DNA from 2 places in the Variovorax sp. efr-133-TYG-130 genome. Region 2 is predicted to be linked to the other one. Evidence: predicted binding sites of a transcription regulator. Region 2 holds the regulator's gene; the other holds the start of a gene.
What was found. Region 2 encodes FliA, which starts transcription of late flagellar genes. Its sites were predicted from a motif close to CTAAAGTTTNNNNNNNNNNNGCCGNTA; they were not measured.

Region 1 (7,326 bases), on a different contig from region 2:
GGCTCGATGACCTTGAGCCGGTCGACGATGGCCGAGCAGCGGGCCTCGAGCTCGGGCAGCCGGCCCCAATCCTTGTCGCGTGCGAGTTCCAGCATCAGAGAGACGCTGGAGGCAAGCTCCTCGTAGCAATGAACGATCTCACTCCGGACTACCATCTTTTCCCTGTCTTTCCCTGTCTTCAATTGCTGTCGCGGATCAGCCGCGGGCCCGGTCATCGATTTCCCGCCAGGCGGAAGCGATGTTCTCGAGCAGCCGGTCGGCCTCGTCCAGGGCCTGCACGTCGTTGTGCAGGTTGGCCCGGAACAGACGCTGGACGATGTAGTCGTACAGCGCCGACAGGTTGCCCACGAGTTCGGCACCGGCCTCGCCGGCTGCCTGTGCATCGAGGCCGGCCTTCAGGCCGTTGTCCACGATGCCGATGGCCTTGGAGATCGCCTTGCCCTTGGCTTCGATCTCGCCGGCCGCCATGTGATGCCTGGCCATGCCGATGGCGGTCTTGGCGCCGTCGAAAAGCATGACGATGAGCTGGTGCGGCGACGCGCTCATCACGCTCGTTTCCACGCCGACGCGCGCATAAGCGCCGGCGCCGGTGCGCATGTTGTGAGAGGTGTACATCTGCGGTTGCTCCGGATGGGTCTGCGTCTTCTGCGCCGCTTACTTGCTGCTCTTGGTCAGCGCGTCGAACTGCTGCGTGAGGTAGCTCTTGGTGTTGTTCAGCTTGCCGATCAGCACGTCGAGCTGGTTGAACTGCTTGCGGTAACGGTCGACCGTGGAGTCCACGCGCACCTGCATCGCGTCGTACTGGTCGTCGAGCTTCTTGATCGTCGAGGTCACACCGTCGCTGGCCACCTTCAGGGCGTTGGCGTTGAGGTCGGTCACGATCGCGTCGATCTGCTTGCCGTAGCCGCCCGTGCTGCCAGTCGCGCTGGAGAACAGGTTGGCCACGCCCTTCAGGTTGGCGCCCAGGGCCTTGTCGAGCTTGTCGGAGTCCACGGCCAGGGTGCCGTCCTTCTGGAAGGCCACGCCGATCTCGGTGAGCACCTTCATGTCGTTCACGCCGCCGGCCTGCGGCGTGGTGAGCGCCTGGCGGATGCGCGTCTGCAGGTTGCGCAGCGTGCTGTCGCCCACCAGCGCGGCGGCCGTCTTGGTGGTCGCGTCGTAGGCGGTGAGCGTCTTGGCGGTGCTCTGCAGGCTGTTGTAGGCCTTCACGAAATCGTTGATCGCCGTCTTCACGCCGGCCGAGTTCTCCTTCATCGCCAGGCCGGTCTTGCCGGTGCCCACCAGCGTGAGCGTGGTGCCCTGGATGGCGTCCTTGACGGTGTTGGTCGCGCTGGTCACGTCGATGCCGTTGACGTTGAGCTTGGCGTTCTGCGCCGCCGCCGTCTGCTTCAGGTTCTGCGTGCCGGCCGGGTCGTTGTTCAGCAGGCCCTGCAGCGCCGCGTCGCCGTCCACCGAGATGCGCATGCTCGACTTCTCGCCGGTCGCCGTGGAAGTCAGCACCAGGCGGTTGGGCGCGCCGCTGCCGTCGCTCACGATCGCCGCGGTCACGCCGGCGTTGGCGTCGTTGATCGCCTTGCGGATTCCTTCGAGCGTGTTGTTGCTCGAATCGATGGTGATCGACTTGGCGGGCTGGCTCGCATCCGCGGTGAAGGCGGCGCCGGTGTACTGGCCGGTCGCGGCATTGAGCGTGCCGCCGGTGATGGCGCCGAAGTCGATGGTGATCTTGCCGCTGCCGATGGCGGTCTTGGTATCGACCTGGCCCGCGCTCACCAGGGTCTGCGCCTGCGCGAGCTGCGACACGTCGATGGTGTAGCTGCCGGCCGAGCTCACGTCGGTGGAAGACGCGGAAAGAATGCCGCTGACCGTGGGCGTGCCGGTCACGCTCTGGAACAGCGTCGGGTCGCCCAGCTTCTTGGCGGCCGCCTGCAGCGTGCCGAGCGCGCTCTGGATCGTGCCGTAGGCCGACAGCTTGCTCGTGTAGCTCTTTGCCTTGGCCTGCAACGCCACCAGCGGCTGGCTCTCGGCCGTCTCGAGTTTCGTGAGCAGGGTTGCGAGGTCGAGATTGGCGCCGACGCCGAGACTGGTGATGGTTGCCATGTGATTGCTTTCCTGTCGTGTAGTTGATTGCCGTCGCTGGAGAAACCGGTGTGCCGCGGCCTCAGGCCGCGTGGTCCACCAGGAGGCCTTTGCCGTCGCTCATCAGCTTCGCCATGCGCACGACTTCTTCATTGGGGATCTGGCGGATGACCTCGCCGCTGGCGCGGTCCACCACCTTGACGATGACTTTGTCGGTGTCCTTGTCGACCTCGAAGCTCAGGCCAACCTCGCGAAGCGAGAGCGCCTTGTTCACCTGGCGCACCGCCTGCTCCACCTGCACCGGCGTCGCCTGTTCCTTCGCGTCGTCCTTCTCGGCCGTGGCCGCGCCGCGCGCACCCGCACCCGCAACGTCACCGAGGAGCAGTTGCGTCCACTGGCTTTCTTTCACGGAGTTCGCCGGCACGGGGTTCAACATCATTTCCACCTTGTCTTGCTGGGTTCGCTGTGCTCTGCGGCCTCGCCTGTCGGGGCATGGCCGCAGAGGACAGCGCAGGCGGCTCCGGCTTGCCCCGGTTGCCTGCGCCCACCGGACCCCACCCTTGCGGGAGGGGCCCGGCTTTTCCTTGCTGTTGCTGGCTAACTAAGCCTTGTCGATCAACGCAGGAGCGACAGCACGCCTTGCGTGGTCTGGTTGGCTTGCGACAGCACCGAGGTACCTGCTTGCTGCAGGATCTGGGCGCGCGTCATGTTCGACACTTCGACCGCGTAGTCGGCGTCCTGGATGCGCGAACGCGACGACGACAGGTTGGTCACCGTGGTGCCGAGGTTGGCGATCACGGAGTCGAAACGGTTCTGCACCGCGCCCAGCGAGCCGCGCAGCGTGTCGACCTTGGCCAGGGCCGCGTCCAGGGCAGCCAGCGGGTCGGTCGTCTTCGTGCCCTTGCTGGTCGTGTCCGTGGTCAGCTTGCCGGCCGAGTTGATGTATGCCGTGGCGCCGACCTGTGCGGCGTACTTGCCGGTACCGGTCGTCGAGGCAACGGTCACTTCGCCGTTGACCGCGTTGACTGCGTAGTCGGTGGTGTACGACGCGGTCTTGGTCATTGCCTTGTCGTTGTCCATGTACGTGTCGCTGGACTGGCCACCGGCCGCAGCGAACGTCACGGTCGAGGCGAAGATGCCCTGGCCGAGGTTGACCGTGGAAGCAGCGCCGGCAACGGCGGTCTTGACGTCGTCCTTCGACACCGTCTTGGTGTACGTGAAGCCGGAGTTGGCGCCAGCAGCGAAGTTGTAGGTCGTGCCGTTGAGCTTGATGCTCGAAGCGCCGGCGCCGGTGTCGGCACCGCCGAACAGCGTTGCAGCGGTGGCGGCCGGGGGAGCGCCGACGTTGTTGGTCGTCAGGTTGCCGCCGGAGATGTAGGCTGCCTGGCCGCCGATCGTGATCGCGCCGGCGCTGTCGACTTCGAAGTTCGTGGAGCCGCTGGCACCCGTGAACGTGCCGGAGTACTTGTTGCCGGCCGTCGGCAGCAGCGTCGCGGCGAAAGCCGTGGTGGGCGCGCCGGTGGCGACCGTGGCGGTCGTCGTGAAGTTGCCGGCGGTAGCGTCGTACTTGTAGGTGGTCGCACCCACGACGGCGGTGTTGCCGTCCTGCATGGCGTCGACTGCCTGCTCGGCCGTCACCTTGGCGAAGCTGGTCGTCACGGTGTAGGGGCCCGTGCCGGTGGCGCCAGCCTTGGTCAGGTCGTTGACGTTGGCCTTGACGTTGGCGGAAACGCCCTTGCCGTTGACGTTGAAGCCGTCCAGGCCCAGGGTCTTGGCGCTGATTTCCTGCAGGTCGATGTCAATGGTTTCGCCATCGTTCGCGCCGACTTGCACGGTCAGCTTGCCGGCGTTGGCCGACAGGACCTTCACGCCGTTGAACTGGGTCTGTTCCGACACGCGGTTGATTTCGTTCAGGCGCTGGGTGATTTCACCCTGGATCGAGTCCAGGTCGGTCGCCGAGTTCGTGCCCGTGCCGGCTTGCACCGACAGTTCGCGGATGCGCTGCAGGTTGTTGTTGACTTCGGTCAGCGCGCCTTCGGTCGTCTGAGCGATCGAGATGCCGTCGTTGGCGTTGCGCGTTGCTTGCGTCAGGCCCTTGATGTTGGCCGTGAAGCGGTTGGCGATGGCCTGGCCGGCTGCATCGTCCTTGGCGCTGTTGATGCGCATGCCGGACGACAGGCGCTCGATGGCGCTGTTCAAGGCCGACTGCGACTTGTTCAGGTTGTTCTGCGTGAGCAGAGAAAGGCTGTTCGTGTTGATGACTTGCGCCATGTTCGACTCCTGATTGATGAAAAAAGGTTGTGGACTCCGGCTTTCGGCCGTAACGCTGGACCCGCTTCCACTGTGAGACTCAAGCCATCGTTGATTTGGTTATCGGCCGGAGCTTTCAAACATTTAGGGCGGCGCACAAAAAAGTTCACCAGGACCGCCGGGGGCCACAACCTCCCGCCATCAGGCCTGCAGGCTCATCACCTCCTGGTAGGCGCCCACCAGGCGGTTGCGCACCTGCAATCCGGTCTGGAACGCCACGTTGGCCTTCTGCAGGTCGACCATCACGTCGTTGAGCGCCACGCCCGGCTTGCCCATTTCGAAGGACTCGGCCTGCGCATAGGCGCCTTGCTGGGCGTTGCTGATGTTGGCGAGCGAGCGCTTCAGCTCCGCGGCAAAGCCGCCGCCTGCCTCGGCGGGCGCGGCGCTCGCGGGCGCGATGCCGGTGTTGAGCGCGGTGACGCGCATCTGCTGCAGGACGGATTCGATGGCGCTGATCGACATGGCTGGGTTCTTTCTCTTTGAACACTTCTGCGTGACTTGACAAGGAGGGACCAAAGCCCCTCGGCCGGCACGCAGCGTATCAAGGGAAGACCCGGATTCAAGCGCCCAACTGAGGGCAAAAACCCCGGCTGTTCGACCGATCGAATTCCTTGCGTCTGTTGACAATCGTTCGCGAAACGAACAGGCCGCGGACGACATCACCGGCCACCCGGAATGACATCTCAACACCGAATTTCTTCTCTCGACATGGCTCTCGACCCCTGCGGCCGCCCGGCCATGACCAAGGTGCCCGCATGAGCACGGCGGCACCCGCCGGCGAGCCGCCGGCGGCCGGCAACGGCCTGCCACCGATCCTGGAACGCCTGCGCGCGCAGCCGAAGCTGCCGCTGATCGTCGGCGGCGCGGCCCTGGTGGCCGCGGCCGCCGCGTTCGTGCTGTGGAGCCGCACGCCCGACTACAAGGTGCTCTATACCAATGTGTCGGACCGCGACGGCGGCGCGATCATCGCGTCGCTGCAGCAGATGAACGTTCCCTACAAGTTCGCCGATGGCGGCGGCGCGATCCTGATCGCCGGCGACAAGGTCGCGGAAACGCGCCTCAAGCTCGCGGCACAGGGCCTGCCCAAGGCCGGCGGCGTCGGCTTCGAACTGATGGACAACCAGAAGTTCGGCACCAGCCAGTTCGCCGAGCAGATCAACTACCAGCGCGGGCTGGAAGGAGAGCTGGCGCGCTCCATCGAATCCATCGGCAGCATCGAGTCGGCCCGGGTGCACCTGGCGCTGCCCAAGCCGTCGCTGTTCGTGCGCGACCAGAAGAAGCCTTCGGCCTCCGTGGTGCTGAACCTGATGCGCGGGCGCAGCATCGACGAAGGCCAGGTCAGCGCCATCGTGCACATGGTCTCCAGCAGCGTGCCCGACCTGGACGCCAAGAGCGTGACCGTGGTCGACCAGCGCGGCAACCTGCTGTCTTCCGCGCGCGGCACCGAGCGCGGGCTGGACGTGAGCCAGCTCAAGTATGCGCAGGAGATCGAGCAGAACTACATCCGCCGCATCGAGGCCATCCTGCAACCCATCGTGGGCGCGAACAACGTGCGCGCCCAGGTCGCGGCCGACATCGACTTTTCGGTGGTCGAGCACACCGACGAGAAGTACAAGCCCAACCAGGACCCGTCGCAGGCCGCCGTGCGCAGCCAGCAGTCGAGCGAGTCGGCGCAGCACAACGGCGCCCCGCCCGGCGGCGTGCCCGGCGCCCTGACCAACCAGCCGCCGGTGAACCCGACGGCACCCATCGTCGGCCCGCGCGCGCCCAACGCCCCCGGCACGCCGCCACCCGGCGCGCCCGGTGCGCCCGGCACCCCCGGCACCCCCGGCGCCCAGGGCGCACAAGGTGCGACCACCGCCTCCACCGCGGGCGCGGCCACCGGCCCGAGCAGCACCCGCAAGGACACCACCACCAACTACGAACTCGACCGCACCATCCGCCACGTGCAGCAGGCCGCCGGCGGCGTGAAGCGGCTGTCGGTCGCGGTGGTCGTGAACAACCGCGACGCGGTCGATGCCGCCGGCAAGGTCAACAGCCGCGCGCTCACGCCCGCCGAGCTGGAGCAGATCCGCAACCTGGCGAAGGAAGCCATGGGCTTCAGCCAGGACCGCGGCGACTCGCTCAACGTGGTCAACAGCGCCTTCGCCCGCGACGCCGACAGCGGCCCCGCGCCCGAAGTACCGTTCTGGCGCGACCGCGAGAACATCGAGATCGGCAAGACGGTGGGCCAGTACCTGCTGTATGCGCTGATCGCGCTGTTCGCCTGGCTGGCCGTGCTGCGGCCGCTGACGCGCCGCCATGCGCCCGCCGCGCCGGCACCGGTCCCCGTGGCCGCCGTCGAGCCGGCCGCCGCGCCCGACCCCGACACGCCGTCCGCCGAGGAGAGCCTGCGCGAACGCGAGGCCAGCCGCAAGAAGGCCGACATGGACTATGCCCACCAGCTCGCCGACAAGGATCCGAAGCTGGTGGCCGCCCTGATCCAGCACTGGATGAACACCGATGAGTAGCGAACTGGGAACCCGCAAGAGCGCCATCTTGCTGATGGCGCTGGGCGAAGACCGCGCGGCCGCCGCACTGCACCAGCTGCCCACCTCCGAGGTGCAGGCACTGGGCCTGGCGATGTCCAAGCTGACCTCCGTCTCCAAGGAGGAGCTGGCATCCGTGCTGGCCGAGTTCCGCGAAGAGACCGAGCAGCTGTCGGCCCTGCACCTGGGCTCCACCAGCTACATCCGCGCCGTGCTGAAGAAGGCGCTGGGCGACGACCGCGCGAGCAACCTGCTGGAAGACATCCTGCAGCCCGACGAGCCGCGCGGCGGCATCGAGCGGCTCAACGAACTCGAGGCCGGCGAGGTGGCCGAGCTCATCCGCGACGAGCATCCGCAGATCCTCGCGACGCTGGTGGTTCACCTGGACCGCATGAAGGCTTCCGAAGTGCTG
Region 2 (7,326 bases):
CTCGACAGCCAGTTGCGGACGCTGGAACGGCCGGACCCGAGCGAAACGGACGTGTGGCATGCCGCCATCGACAAGCCCGTGGCGCAAATCGTGTCCGACATCGGCGCACGGCTCACCCGCCACGCGAAGGACGCCGCCGCCGCTTGAGCGGCGCCTTGCCGTCGAGGTCCGCCAGCTCCCACACGCCGCCCGCCGCGGACACCAGCGCATGCGCGCTGTTGATCAGCCCGATGTGCGAGAACGCCTGCGGAAAATTGCCGAGCTGCCGCCGCCCGACCGGGTCGTATTCCTCCGCGAACAGGCCCAGGTCGTTGCCCAGCGCCAGCAGCCGCTTGAACAGCACGCGTGCCTTGCGCAGCTTGCCCATGGCCACGTAGACGTTCGTCAGCCAGAAGCTGCAGGCGAGGAACGCGCCCTCCCCGCCTTCCAGGCCGTCGACGCCTTTCTCGGTGCGGTAGCGATACACCAGCCCGTTGAAGATCAGTTCTTTCTCGACGCGCGCGATGGTTCCCTGCACGCGCGGATCGTGGATGGGCAGGAAGCCGATCAGCGGCATCCACAGCAATGCCGCATCGACCGTGTCGGCGCCGTAGTACTGCACGAAGGAATTGCTGGCCGCGTCGTAGCCGCGCGCGCAGACCTCGGCATGGATCTCGTCGCGCGCCGCGCGCCAGTGGTCGACCGGCCCTTCGAGACCGAAGTCTTCCGCGCTCGCGATCATGCGGTCGAAGGCCAGCCAGCACATGATCTTGGAGTGGACGAAGTGGCGCGGCTCGCCGCGCACTTCCCACAGGCTGCAGTCGGGCTGCTTCCACAGCACCATGAGCTGCTTCGCGATGGCGCGCTCCAGCGGCCAGACCTTGTCCATGTCCGCCAGGCCCGCCTTGCGCGCCGCATGGAAAGCCGCGATGACCGAGCCGTACACGTCGAGCTGGCGCTGCCCGTGCGCGCCGTTGCCGATGCGCACCGGCCGGCTGCCGTCGTAGCCCGGCAGCCAGCCGAGTTCCAGTTCGGTGAGCGAGCGTTCGCCGTGCAAGCCGTACATCACCTGCAGTTCCTCGGGCGAGCCGCCCACGGCGCGCATCAGCCACCAGCGCCATGCGCTGGCCTCTTCCACATAGCCGGAGCCGATCAGCGCGTAGAGCGTGAGCGCGGCGTCGCGCAGCCAGCAGAAGCGGTAGTCCCAGTTGCGCTCGCCGCCGGGCTGCTCGGGCAGCGAGGTGCTGGGCGCGGCGACGATGCCGCCTGTGGGCTCGTAGGTCAGCGCCTTGAGCGTGAGCAGCGAACGCATCACCGGCTCGCGGTACTCGCCGTGGTAGCCGCAGCGATCGGTCCATGCGCACCACTCGGCGCTGGCCTGGGCCAGCAACGCGCTGGCGTCGCGCGTGACCGGCGGTTTCTCGTGCGAGGGAAACCAGTCGAGCACGAACGCGATCGACTGCCCGGCCAGCACGGTGAAATCGGCACGGCTCGCAAAGTCTTCATTGACCAGCGGCACGCCGGAGCTGATCCGCACCGCATCGGGCCCGGCGACGGCATGCACCGCGCCGTCGCGCCGCTCGACCCAGGGGCACCACTCGCCGTAGTTGAAGCGGATGCGCAACTCGGTGTGCATGTTCACCGCGCCGCGCACGCCCCGCACGATGCGCACCACCTCGTGCGTGCCGCCCGCGGCCGGGCGCGGCATGAAGTCGGTCACCAGGGCCGTGCCCTTGGCGGTGTGGATGGTGGTCTCCAGCACCATGGTGCCGGGCAGGTAGCGGCGCGTGACCCGGGCCTTGGCGCTCCTGGCGCGCATGGTCCAACGGCCGTTGCGCTCGTCGCCGAGCAGGCTCGCGAACATGGCGGCGGAATCGAAGCGCGGCAGGCACAGCCACTCGATGTCGCCGCCCAGGTGCACCAGCGCGGCGCTGTGGGTGGAGCCGATCAGCGCATAGTCGGCAATGGGCCGTGCCGGGCGGGCATGCCGCCGGCGCGTCGAGGGTTGCTTATTTTTTGGCGGCTGAGACAAGCCGTGAGCATCGCCCGCCGGCCGGCGGCACCGCGCCGGAGAGCGGCGCCAAGTGCTGCCGGACAACGCCTATCCGGCCGCGGCCGGCTGCGTCGTCGTCAGAGCAGGTCCTTGAGCTTCGCGCGCAGCCTGCTGATCGCCTGGCTGTGCAGCTGGCACACGCGCGACTGGCTCACTTCCAAGATGGCGCCGATTTCGCGCAGGTTCAATTCTTCCTCGTAGTAGAGGTTCAGCAGCAGCTGGTCGCGCTCCGGCAGCGCCGAAATCGCATCCACCAGCTGGTGGCGGAAGCCGCTCTCCAGCAGTTGCTCCAGCGGGTCGTCGCCACTGCGCCGGTCGCGGCGCGCGTCCTGCGAGTGGATGTCCAGGAACGGGTTGTCCGGGTCGTCCTTCGCGAAGTCCTCCACGTAGAGCAGCTGGCAGCCATGTATCTCCTGCAGCATGGACTGGTAGGCCTCCAGGTCCATCTTCAGTTCCTTGGCGATCTCGCCTTCGCTCGGCGCGCGCCCGAGCCGGTGGCCGAGCGCATGAATGGCCTTCTCGATGCCACGGGCCGACTGGCGCAGGCCGCGCGAGCCCCAGTCGCTGGCGCGCAGTTCGTCGAGCATGGCGCCGCGGATGCGCTGGCTGACGAAGGTCTCGAACTGCGCTCCACGGTTGTCCTGGTAGCGGCTGGACGCATCCAGCAGGCCCAGCATGCCGGCCTGGATCAGGTCGTCCAGCTCCACGCTGGCGGGCAGCTTGGCCATCATCTGCAATGCGATGCGGCGCACCAGCGGCTGATGCTGCGCCAGCAGGTGCGATTTCTCGATGGTTCCCTGTGCGGTGTACACGGACGTCCTCTTGCGGTTATCTGCCGGAACCGGGTCAGGCGGCTGCGGCCGCGTGCATCACGGCCTGGGCTGGCTTGCCTGGAGCAACGCCGGCGCGCGCATCGGCGCGCCAGGGCCAGCGGCCCATGTCGTCGGCCACGCGGCGGAAATCGACCGCCGCCGCGCTCGCGGGAAAGGCCTCGACGATGGTCTGCTTCAGCCGCCATGCATCGGCGACGCGCGCGTCGAAGCGGGCCCAGCCGGCCGCCTCCAGCGACAGCGCCAGGTAGCGGCTGCCGGCGTTGGCCAGGTTGCTCATGATCCGGCGCGCCGCCTCGACCTCGGCCACGCCGTTGACGAGGAAGCGCAATTGCTTGAGTCCGTGCGCGTAGTGCAGGCGCTTGATGCCCGCATAGGCGGTGGTGATCGACGCAGGCTGCGGCTGCAGCACCAGCAGGAGTTCGTCGGCGGCCTGCGCGAGCGGCGACAGGCGGCCTTCGCTGTCGAGCGCCGCGTCGACGATGACCACGCCGTCGCGCCACATCGTGCGCGGGTCGGTGGCGTCGCCGGCCACGCCGGGCGGCGCGGGCAGCACGTGCACGCCGCTGCCGGCGCGCACCGCCGCGCTCGCGAGCGTGAGCCGGCCGGAGGCCACGTCGGCCAGCCCGCCCAGCGGATCGATGGCCCAGACCTCGCAGGCCGAGCCGACCTTGGGACAGTGCTCATCGAGCAGCAGCACGTTCTTGCCCTGCTGCACCAGCGCGGCGCCGAGGTTCATCGCGGCCGTGGTGGCACCCGCGCCCGGGCCCATGCTCGTGACCGCGACCACGCGTGTCTGCGTCTGCGCCAGCAGGCGGCGCAACCCGTCGGCCTGGTCCGCGACCATCTTGCTCATTGCGATCTCCTCAACCCTGCGGCTCCAGCGCGCGCGGCGCCTGCACGGGCGCGGTGGACTCGGTGCCCAGCGCCTCCAGCAACAGGAAAAGCTTGCCCACGCCCGCATACAGCGCGCTGCCGCTCATGAGCCGGCCGTTGCGCACCGGGCGGCCGGTCAGCTGGCCCAGCAGCACGCGGGTGCGGTCGGCCCATTCGCCCTCGGCCTGCGCCAGGCGCCACACGGTGGTGGTCATCTGGCCGGCGATGAGCAGGCGCTTCATGTTGTTCGGGTCGCCCAGTTCGCCGATGCCGCCGACCAGCTGCACGCCGTCGCGCAGCAGGCGGAAGCACGGCTCGGCGTCGTTGGCCCAGGCCTGCCATTGGGCGAGCTGGCGCGCCGTCACCTCGGTGCCGATGTTCGTGAGCGCATAGCTCTGCGCCAGCACGTTGCCGCTGCGCGCGTCGAGCATGCGCGTGGCGACGCAGCGCAGCGCGGGCATGGCCTCGCGCCCGACGCCCGCCGCCACCGCGGCCGCGTTGAAGCGCAGCACCACGTCGACCTGCGCCTCGCAGCGCAGCGCGGCCTTGCCGCGGAAGCGCACGGCCTGCCCTTCGCTGAACTCGAAGTCCAGCCGCGCGAGCGTGTCGGGTGCGCCGGTGCGCGCATCGACCACCGCCGTGGAGCCCGGCGCGCGCGCCAGCCAGCGCTGGCCGCCCGCCTGCCACTGCAGCATCGACTCGAGGCCGGGCAGGCGCGTGAGCACATGCACCATCGGCTTGCCGCCGAAGTCCTGCTGGCGCAGCCACGGCACCTGGCGCGCGCCCGGCTTGCGGGAGGCGTCTTTCATGCCGCGCGTGGCGGCGGTGGAAAGCCATTGGTTGGGCGCGGCCAGCGGCAGGCCGCTGCGGTCCGACAGCAGCAGGCTGCCGTGGCATTCGTAGGCGTCGCCGCCTTCGTTGGAGCGCAGGCCGACCTGGCCGCACAGCGCAAGCACATGGGTCTTGCAGCCGGCCGCGATCTCGCCGCGCGCATGCACCATCAGGTCCTGAAGCACGGCCTTCTGGCCGATGTCTTCGTCGGCGGCATTGCGCCACAGCCCGCGCGCACGCTCGAAGCCGATCTGCGCGCCGGCCAGCGCGCTGGCGGCGGTAGCCAGCTCTTGCGCGTCGTGCGCCATCGCGCGGATCAGGTTCTGGTACTTCAGCCGCAGGCGGTCGGCTTCGCCCTGCGCCTGCACCACCTGCGCCGACGGCGCGGTGCCCGCGGGCTCTTCCTGCAGGTCGCTTTCGGCCGGCACGAACAGCGGGTTGTGCTGGCGCGGCTGGAACACGCTGTCCACCAGTTGCGCGCGGTCGGCCTGCATCAGGTTCTCGGGCACCTTCTGGCCGCTGGAGATGTAGTGCACCGGCAGGCGATGGCGGATGACGGTGTCGATCAGCGCGCCCGGGTGCGTGGACTCGTCGACCTTGGTGAAGATGCAGCCGGTCAGGTCGTTGCCGTGGCGGTAGGCGTGCACCACTTCGTTGAGCGTGTCGCCGTGGCTGGTGGCGTTGAGCAGCAGCAGCCGCTTCACCGGGCGCGGGCTCTGGCCCAGCATGGCGATCTGCTCGGGCACGGCGCGGTCGCGCTGGCTCATGCCGACGGTGTCGATCAGCACCATGTGCTTGTCGCGCAGGTCCTGCAGCACCAGGTGCAGGTCGGCAGCGTCCTTCACGGCGTAGACGGGCACGTTGAGGATCTGGCCGTAGATGCGCAGCTGCTCGTAGGCGCCGATACGGTAGCTGTCGGTGGTCACCAGCGCGAGCTTGTCGGCGCCGAAGCGCATCACGCAGCGCGCGGCCAGCTTGGCGGTGGTGGTGGTCTTGCCGACGCCGGTCGGGCCCATCAGCGCATAGACGCCGCCCTGCGCGAACAGGGCGTCCTCGTCTTCATGCACAGGCACCGCGCGGATCAGCTCGGAGCGCACGTAGGCCATGCCCTCGGCGTAGGTCTGGCCGGTGGGCAGCTTCTCGAGCATGGCCTTCGACAGGCGCGCGCTGAAGCCGGCGCCCAGCAGCGTGCGCAGCAGGCGGCCGCGCACCGGGTCGCGGCGCTGCTTGTCGTTCCAGACCACGCTGGCGAGCTGCTCTTCGATCATGCCGCGCATGGAGTGCAGTTCGTTGAGCACGGTGTCGCCGTGGAGCGCGGGTGCTGGCGCGGGCGCGGCCACGGGCTGCGGCGCGGGGCGCGCGGCCTGAACAACAGGTGCAACAAGTGCGACCGGCGCGGCCTGTGCAACGGGCGCTGCGACAGCGACAGCCGCAGGTGCGGGCACGGGTGCGGCCGCGACAGCCGCCGGCGCCGCGTTGCGCGCCACGCCCTGCACATCGCCCTCCACCATGGCGACGATCTCGACGCCCTCGGCGGTGGCACGGTGGGTCAGCACGATGGCGTCGGCGCCCAGCGCCTCGCGCACCAGCCTCAGGGCTTCGCGGCTGGTGGCCGCGACGAATTTGCGTGCGGTGGTGCGCACGTCGTTCTGCTGGGAATTCAACCTCGTCCTCCAATGGCGGCGGTGATCTTGATGGTGCGGGAATCAGGGATTTCCGCGTGCGAAAGAACCTTGAGCTGCGGCAGGCTGCGCCGCAGGAAACGCGACAGCAGCACGCGCAGCGAGTGCTGCACGACGAGCACCGGGGCCAGCCCCATCTGCTCCTGCCGCTGGATGGCGGCCTGCGCCTGGTGCAGCAGGTTGTCGGCAATGCCGGGCTCGATGCCGCCGCTGCTGCCCAGCGCCTGCTGCAGCACGCCGTCGAGCGCGCCGTCCAGGCCGATGACCTGCATCTCGCCATCGCCCGGGAACAGCTGCTGCGTGATGGCGCGGCCCAGCGCCAGGCGCGTGAGCGTGGTGAGTTCGGTCGGGTCCTTGATGGTCGGCGCGTGCTCGGCCATCACGTCGAGGATGGTGCGCATGTCGCGGATCGGCACCTCTTCGTCCAGCAGGTTCTGCAGCACCTTGTGCAGCGTGCTGAGCGACAGCACCTTCGGCACCAGGTCCTCGGTGAGCTTGGGCGCGGTCTTGGCGATCTGGTCGAGCAGCTGCTGCACTTCCTGGCGGCCCAGCAGTTCGGCCGCATGCGTCTGTATGAGATGGTTCAGGTGCGTGGCCATCACGGTGCAGGCATCGACCACCGTGTAGCCGTACACCTGCGCCTGCTGGCGCTGGCTGGCGTCGATCCACACCGCGGGCAGGCCGAAGGCCGGGTCGCGCGTGGGCGCGCCGGGCAGCGTGCCCGACACCTGGCCCGGGTTGATGGCCATCCACTGGTTCGGGAAGGCCTCGCCGCGGCCGATCTCCACGTCCTTCAGGGTGATGACGTAGGTGTTGGGCTTGATCTCCAGGTTGTCGCGGATGTGCACCACCGGCACCAGGAAGCCGATGTCCTGCGCGATCTTCTTGCGGATGCTCTTGATGCGGCCCAGCAGCTCGCCCTGCTGCGACTGGTCCACCAGCGGAATCAGGCGGTAGCCGACCTGCATGCCCAGCGGGTCGACCATGGCCACGTCGTCCCAGGTGGCCTCGGCCATCTCGCTGCCGGGCGCGAGGTTGGCGGCCTGCGCGGCGGCCGCCTCTTGCGCCGCCTGCT

Region 1: a site for FliA is predicted at 4,448-4,474, ahead of QRN67_RS32580 (FliC/FljB family flagellin). Genes of this name have one in related genera too.

The regions. Positions count from the first base shown of each region.
Region 1 is NZ_JARVTD010000051.1:5,744-13,069, forward strand. Features, by position in the region: gene QRN67_RS32560 (flagellar protein FliT) at 1-215, opposite strand, end outside; gene fliS (flagellar export chaperone FliS) at 196-615, opposite strand; gene fliD (flagellar filament capping protein FliD) at 655-2,097, opposite strand; gene QRN67_RS32575 (flagellar protein FlaG) at 2,159-2,515, opposite strand; gene QRN67_RS32580 (FliC/FljB family flagellin) at 2,692-4,347, opposite strand; gene fliE (flagellar hook-basal body complex protein FliE) at 4,528-4,848, opposite strand; gene fliF (flagellar basal-body MS-ring/collar protein FliF) at 5,142-6,896, shown strand; gene fliG (flagellar motor switch protein FliG) at 6,889-7,326, shown strand, end outside.
Region 2 is NZ_JARVTD010000037.1:8,683-16,008, reverse strand. Features, by position in the region: gene QRN67_RS28545 (gluconokinase) at 1-147, shown strand, start outside; gene QRN67_RS28540 (glycoside hydrolase family 15 protein) at 113-2,011, opposite strand; gene QRN67_RS28535 (RNA polymerase sigma factor FliA) at 2,110-2,844, opposite strand; gene QRN67_RS28530 (MinD/ParA family ATP-binding protein) at 2,879-3,718, opposite strand; gene flhF (flagellar biosynthesis GTPase FlhF) at 3,729-6,233, opposite strand; gene flhA (flagellar biosynthesis protein FlhA) at 6,230-7,326, opposite strand, start outside.